DNA from 2 places in the Pseudonocardia zijingensis genome. Region 2 is predicted to be linked to the other one. Evidence: riboswitches for the same ligand, from Rfam matches in the RefSeq annotation. Region 2 holds a riboswitch; the other holds the start of a gene.
The links. Region 2 has a riboswitch for glycine ahead of ACFPL3_RS27435 (glycine cleavage system protein H). Riboswitches for the same ligand answer to the same signal wherever they lie in the genome.

Region 1 (3,655 bases), on a different contig from region 2:
GCTCGGCGAGCCAGCGCTCCAGGTCGGCGATCAGCTCGAGCGTGCCCGCTGCGTCGGCCTCGGGCGCGAACGGGTGCAGGTTCGCGAACTCCGGCCAGGTGATCGGCTCCATCTCGACGGCCGCGTTCAGCTTCATCGTGCAGGAGCCGAGCGGGATCATCGTGCGGTCGAGCGCGAGGTCGGCGTCGGCGAGACGGCGAAGCCAGCGCATCAGCGAGGTCTCCGAGCGGTGCTCGTGGAAGACGGGGTGCGTGAGGTACTCGCTGGTGCGCGCCAGGTCGGCGGGCAGCGCGTCGGGCGTGGCGGCGTCGAGCGCCCCGGCGTCGGCCTGCACCCCGAACGCCGTCCACACCGCCTCCAGGTGCGCCACCGTGGTGACCTCCGAGCAGGCGATGCCCACCGTGTCGGCGTCGACGCGGCGCAGCGCGATGCCGGCCGTGTGGGCGGCGTCGGCCACGGCGTCGGCCCGGCCCGGCACGCGCGCCAGCACGGTGTCGAAGAACTCGCCGTGCACGACCTCCACCCCGCCGGCCCGCAGCCCGGCCGCCAGCACGGCGGCCATGCGGTGGGCGCGCTGCGCGATCCGCCGCAGCCCGTCCGGGCCGTGGTGCACCGCGTAGCAGGCCGCGACCACGGCGAGCAGCACCTGCGCGGTGCAGATGTTCGAGGTGGCCTTCTCCCGGCGGATGTGCTGCTCGCGGGTCTGCAGCGCCAGCCGCAGGGCCGGGTGGCCGTCGGCGTCGCGCGACAGGCCCACCAGCCGGCCGGGCAGCTGCCGGGCGTGCTTCTCGTGCACCGACAGGTAGCCGGCGTGCGGGCCGCCGAACCCCAGCGGCACGCCGAAGCGCTGGGTGGTGCCGACCGCGGCGTCCGCGCCCAGCTCACCGGGCGAGGTGAGCAGCGTGAGCGCCAGCAGGTCGGCGGCCACGGCCACCAGCGCGTCGCGCTCGTGGGCGGCCTCGATGAGCGCCGCCGGGTTGCGGACGGCCCCGGACGCGCCCGGGTAGCTCAGCAGGAGCCCGAACAGCTCACCCTCGGGCAACCCCTCCGCCAGGTCGGCGACGACCAACTCGATGCCCAGCGGCTCGGCGCGGGTGCGCAGCACGTCGAGGGTCTGCGGGAGCGTGTCGGCGTCCACCACGAACCGCGGCGAGCGCGCCTTGCCCGCCCGGCGCAGCAGCGTCATCGCCTCCGCGGCCGCGGTGGCCTCGTCCAGCAGCGACGCCCCGGCCACCGGGAGCCCGGTGAGGTCGGCCACCATCGTCTGGAACGTCAGCAGCGCCTCGAGGCGGCCCTGGCTGATCTCGGGCTGGTAGGGCGTGTAGGCGGTGTACCAGGCCGGGTTCTCCAGCACGTGCCTGCGGATCACCGCCGGGGTGACCGTGCCCGCGTACCCGAGGCCGATCATCGGGACGGTCACCGTGTTGCGCGCCGCGAGGGCCCGCAGCTGCGCCAGCACCTCGGTCTCGGACGCCGCGGGCGGCAGCGTGGACGCGACCGGCTCCTGGTCGCGGATGCCGGCGGGCACGGCCGCGGCGGCGAGCTCGTCGAGCGAGGACACGCCGATGGCCGCGAGCATCGTGTCGAGCTCGTGTGGGCGGGGCCCGATGTGGCGCTCGGCGAACGGGGTGCCCCGCTCCAGATCGGCGAGTGCGGGTCGGTCGGACACGAGATCCTCCAGGCGGAGCGGGCGGCGGGCCAGGGTGGAACCACCCTCCCCCTCTGTCCCCGCCCGCGACGCGGGCGCCTGAGAGATTCGCCCCGGCACACCAGGACTTTCCCCGTCGGCGGACGGGCACGCCCGTCGCTTTCCAGAGGCGTCTCGCCCGCACGGTCCTGGTGCCTGAGAGGTTCCGGGGAGGAGTTGCTCCTTCGGCGCCCGGCCTGGACCGGGACTCTCCCGCGCGGGTTCGGCGACTACCCGCCCGATGTTACCGCCGCGCCCCCTCCCCCACGCCCGCGGCACGCGCGAGTACGCGCGCGGCGTTCTCGTCGGAGAAGTACTCCGCGGGCGAGGTCACCCCCGCCGCCACCCGCGCGAACCCGTCCATCGCCTCCTGGTCGGTGCTCGCCGCCGCGAGCAGCCGCTGCACCTCGGGTGGCGGCGGCTCCAGGGACGCGATGCCGGCGGTGAACTCGTACATCGCCCGGACGTGCGCGTCGCGGTCGGACTGGTAGTCGCGCAGCGCGTCGTCGAACGAACGGGCCCCGGTGAGCGCCTCGTCCAGCGCGGCCGCGCACCGCTGCGCGTCCCGGAACGCGTCCTGGATCCCCTGGCCGGTGACGAAGTCCGTGTTGTACCCGGCGTCGCCGACCAGCGCCCAGCCCGGCCCGTAGGGCTTGCGGAAGTAGTTCGGCACGGCCGTGCCCACGAGGCGCGTCTCCCGCCGGGCCGCGCGCAGCCGCTCGGCGAACTCCGGCACCGTGCCGATGGTGGCGAGGTAGTTGCCTTCCAGGTCCACGCGGTTCGCCGCGAGCTCGCGGTAGGGCCAGCCGGTGATGACGACCGTGAGGTCGTCGTTCGTCGGCCACGCGGCGAACGCCCGCTCCTGGCGGTCGTAGGTCTCGAACCGCCCGGCCATGGGCAGGCCGCTCCAGTAGGCGTAGTAGCCGCACAGCAGCCGCGGCTTCTCGTGGTACTGCTCCGGGCGCACCGTGCGGGCCACCAGCGAGTGCAGGCCGTCGGCCCCGACCACCACACGCGCCCGCTCGACGACCTCCCGCCCGTCGCTCCCCCGGCCGCGCACGCCGACCAGCCGGCCCTCCTCGACGAGGAGCTCCGACACCGTGAACCGCTCCCGCACCTGCGCACCCGCAGCCGCGGCCGCCTCGACGAGCACGGTGTCCAGCACCGTGCGGCGCGGGGCGTACGCGGTGCCGGGCCGCCCGGTGATCGTGAACGGGCCGAAGTCGAACGCGTACTCCTCGATCGGCGGGCAGCCCGCCACGGCCCGCTCGAGCAGACCCCACCGGCGCAGGGCGGCCACCCCCGGCGCGTGCACGATGTGCGTCGAGAGCGTGTCGCTGGGGAAGCTCGCCCGGTCCACCACCAGCACGCGGTGCCCCGCCCGGGCCAGGAGCATGGCGGTGGGCGACCCGGCGCAGCGCGCCCCCACCACGATCACGTCGTGGCCGCTCATCGGATCGCCCCCGCCTGCACCGCGCCGAGTGCGTCCTCCAGGGTGGCGACGAACGCGGCCGGCCGGTCGAGCGCCGGGTCGTCGCCCGCGTCCTCGACGACGTGCAGCGGCCACCCGTACCGCGCGCTCGCCGTCTCCGCCACGGACAACCGGGTGACGAGGTCGTGCCTGCCCCAGATCAGGGTGGTGGGCACGTCGATCCCCGCGAGCTGCGCGGGCGGTATCGGCGCGGCGAACTGGCCGATCAGGCTGCCGAACGCGGCCTGCACGTGGTCGTCCCCGGCCACCTCCACCGCGTACGCCGTGAAGGCGTCCCAGCGCTCCCCCATGTCCGCGCGGACCCGCTCGAGGTCGAAGGCGCAGAAATCCATGAGGCGCTCGTAGGACCGCGGCGTCGGGGCGCCGAGGAAGCGCTGGACGGCCATCGCGAACCGCGGGTCGGGGTCGAACGCGGTGAGCCCGAGCGTGTCGACCAGCACCACGGCGGCGATGCGGCGGTGGTCCCCGGCGGCGTA
Region 2 (3,655 bases):
TCCGCGACGCTCAGCGGGCGGTCGAGCCGTTCCTCCACCCAGCTCAGGAGGCGGGCCATGTCGATGTCGGCGGGCTCGGCGGGCCGGTGGCCGTACTCGACGAACTGGGCCTGGTCACCCGCCCGGTGCGGGGCCACCAGCGTGCGCCGAGCGATCTTGTTCGCCACCTCGGCACCGAAGTCGGACCGCACGATGTGCAGGCACAGGTCGATCCCCGCCGCGACGCCGCCCGAGGTGAGGAGCCGGCCGTCGTCGACGTAGAGGACGTTGTCCTCCACGGTGGCGGTCGGAAACAACCTGCGCAGGTCGGCGGTGACGGCCCAGTGGGTGGTGGCGCGGCGGCCGTCGAGCAGGCCGGCGTGCCCGAGCGCGAACGCTCCCGTGCAGATCGACACCATGCGGCAGCCCCGCTCCGCGGCGGCGTGCAGCGCGGACGCCGTGCGTTCCGGCAGCGGCTCGAGGATCGGGCCGTAGCCGGGAACGATGACGGTGTCGGCCTGCTCGAGGACGTCCAGGTCGCCGTGCCCGCCGACGGCGGCGCCGCAGGCCGAGGTGACCGGGCCGCCGCCCTCCGTGCACACGACGAGCTCGTAGTTCTCCGGTTCGGGGTCGCGGTGGCGGTGCCCGAAGAACTGCGAGATCGCCCCGAAGTCGAGCAGGACGAGACCGTCGAGGGCGAGGGCCGCAACGCGGTGCACGGCCGGAAAGTATCACCCGGTCCTTCCTCGGCCACTGGTTCGCGGTGGTGGACGCGCGTGGCGCGGCCCGCTAGCGTCCCGATCCACAACAGCACATCGGGCCGTTCGAACCCGGGCGGGAGAGTCCCGCGCCCCAGCGCCACGGCGCACGGGGTGGCGGGCGCCGGAGGAGCAAGACCCCGCCAATCTCTCAGGCACCCACACCGCTCGGGCGAGGCCACTCTGGAAAGCAGGCGTCCGACACGCCTCGCCCACGGTGAAAATCGGCACCCGGTCTGCGGGTCCGGTGAAACTCTCAGGCTCACGACAGAGGGGGCTCCCGCCCCGGCACCCCGCCGGGCGCGCATCGTCGGGGAGCCCGCATGTCGTCGTCCGTCCGATCCCCCTCGCACGACACCCACGCCGCGCTCGGTGCTGCCTTCGCCGGCTGGGCCATGCCCGTGCCCTACCACGACCTCGTCGACCGGCCGGAGGTCGTCAACGAGGACCCGTACGGCGACGGCTGGTTGTTCTGCGTCTCCGCGCCGGACGGGTTGCACGACGCCGCCACGTACCGCCGACTCGTCGAGGAGGACTGAGATGGACCCACAGCTGCTGGCCACGCTCGAGCAGATCGATCCGGAGGTCGCCCTGGCCGTGGACGCCGAGCTCGGGCGACAGCGCGACGCGCTCGAGATGATCGCGTCGGAGAACTTCGCGCCCGCCGCGGTGCTGGAGGCCCAGGGGTCGGTCCTCACCAACAAGTACGCCGAGGGCTACCCGGGGCGGCGCTACTACGGGGGCTGCGAGCACGTCGACGTGATCGAGCAGCTCGCCATCGACCGCGCGCGGCAGCTGTTCGACGCCGAGTACGCCAACGTGCAGCCGCACTCCGGCGCCCAGGCCAACGCCGCCGCGATGGCCGCCTTCCTCGAGCCGGGTGACCGCATCCTCGGCCTCGACCTGGCCCACGGCGGGCACCTGACGCACGGGATGCGGCTCAACTTCTCCGGCCGGCTCTACGCGGTGTCGTCCTACCACGTCGAGCGCGACACCGGTCTCGTCGACATGGCCGAGGTCGAGCGGGTGGCGCGCGGCGAGCGGCCGAAGCTGATCGTCGCGGGGTGGTCGGCCTACCCGCGCACGCTCGACTTCCCCGCGTTCCGCCGGATCGCCGACGAGGTCGGGGCGTTCCTGATGGTCGACATGGCCCACTTCGCCGGCCTGGTGGCCACCGGCCTGCACCCGAGCCCGGTGCCGTACGCCGACGTCGTGACCACCACGACCCACAAGACGCTCGGCGGCCCGCGGGGCGGGCTGATCCTCGCCAGGCGCGAGCACGCCAAGCGCATCGCGTCGGCGGTGTTCCCCGGGCAGCAGGGCGGCCCGCTCGAGCACGTGATCGCGGCCAAGGCCGTGGCGCTGCGCATCGCGGGCTCGCCGGAGTTCCGGGAGCGCCAGGAGCGCACCCTCGAAGGCGCCCGGATCCTCGCCGAGCGGCTCGGCCGCCCCGACTGCGCGGACGCGGGCGTCCGCGTGCTCACCGGTGGCACGGACGTGCACCTCGTGCTCGTCGACCTGGTCGACGCGCAGCTCACCGGCAAGGAGGCCGAGGACCGGCTGCACGACGTGGGGATCACCGTCAACCGCAACGCCGTGCCGTTCGACCCGCGCCCGCCGATGGTCACCTCGGGGCTGCGGATCGGCACCCCGGCGCTGGCCACCCGCGGGTTCGACGCGGCGGACTTCACGGAGGTGGCCGACGTCGTGGCCGAGGCGCTGCTGCCGGGCTTCGACGCCGCCCGGGGCGCTGGGCTGCGGGCCCGGGTCGCGGACCTCACGGCTCGCCGGCCGCTCTACGCCGACCTCGTCCGCGCGGGGTGAGCGCCGTGGCCGTCAGCGTGTTCGACCTCTTCTCGATCGGCATCGGGCCCTCGAGCTCCCACACCGTGGGCCCGATGCGGGCCGCCCGCACCTTCGTGGCAGGCCTGACCGCCGACGGCCTGCTGGGGCGCACCACCCGGGTCAAGGCCGAGCTGTTCGGTTCCCTCGGCGCCACCGGCCACGGGCACGGCAGCGGCCCGGCGGTGGTGCTGGGCCTGCTCGGGGAGCTGCCCGAGACCGTGGACACCGCGGCCGCGCCCGCGCTGGTGGCAGCGGTGCGCGAGAGCGGCCGCCTGCGGCTCTCGCCGCACCACGAGGTCGCCTTCACCGAGCGCGACGACCTCGTGCTGCACCGGCGGCGGGCCCTGCCGGGGCACCCGAACGGGATGGTCTTCCGCGCGTTCGACGGCGCCGCGGAGATCCGCGCCCGCACCTACTACTCGGTGGGCGGCGGGTTCATCCGCGACGAGGACGGCGGTGTCACCGAGGACCGCACCGCGCTCCCGTATCCGTTCGGCTCGGGGGACGAGCTGCTGCGCCGCTGCGCCGAGACCGGGTTGCCGATCAGCGAGCTGATGCGCCGCAACGAGCGCGTCTGGCGCGCCGACGCCACCATCGACGCGGAGCTGCTGCGGATCTGGGGCGTCATGCAGGAGTGCGTGGCCAACGGCACCAGCCGCTCCGGCGTGCTGCCGGGCGGGCTGGCGGTGCGCCGCCGCGCGCCCGGCATGCGCGCGCGTCTCGAGGAGCGCGGGCGCACCGGCGACCCGCTCGACGTGCTGGACTGGGTGAGCGTGTTCGCCATCGCGGTGAACGAGGAGAACGCCTCCGGCGGCCGGGTGGTGACGGCCCCGACCAACGGGGCGGCCGGGATCGTGCCGGCCGTGCTGCACTACTACCGGCGGTTCGTCCCGGGCGCGGACGACGCGGGCGTGGTGCGGTTCCTGCTGACGGCGGGCGCCATCGGGTCGATCATCAAACGCAACGCGTCGATCTCCGGTGCCGAGGTGGGCTGCCAGGGCGAGGTCGGTTCGGCGTGCGCCATGGCCGCTGCCGGGCTCACCGAGGTCGTCGGCGGCACCCCCGAGCAGGTC

Region 1: linked by a shared signal. The riboswitch ahead of gcvP (aminomethyl-transferring glycine dehydrogenase) and the one ahead of ACFPL3_RS27435 (glycine cleavage system protein H) in region 2 are both predicted to bind glycine.

What each region holds. Positions count from the first base shown of each region.
Region 1 covers NZ_JBHSKO010000024.1:88,963-92,617, forward strand. Annotated here, with positions in the region: gene gcvP (aminomethyl-transferring glycine dehydrogenase) at 1-1,669, opposite strand, end outside; glycine riboswitch at 1,822-1,913, opposite strand; gene ACFPL3_RS33155 (NAD(P)/FAD-dependent oxidoreductase) at 1,932-3,140, opposite strand; gene ACFPL3_RS33160 (alpha/beta fold hydrolase) at 3,137-3,655, opposite strand, start outside.
Region 2 covers NZ_JBHSKO010000017.1:12,561-16,215, reverse strand. Annotated here, with positions in the region: gene ACFPL3_RS27440 (GlxA family transcriptional regulator) at 1-698, opposite strand, end outside; glycine riboswitch at 805-914, shown strand; glycine riboswitch at 915-1,018, shown strand; gene ACFPL3_RS27435 (glycine cleavage system protein H) at 1,061-1,276, shown strand; gene ACFPL3_RS27430 (serine hydroxymethyltransferase) at 1,278-2,561, shown strand; gene ACFPL3_RS27425 (L-serine ammonia-lyase) at 2,567-3,655, shown strand, end outside.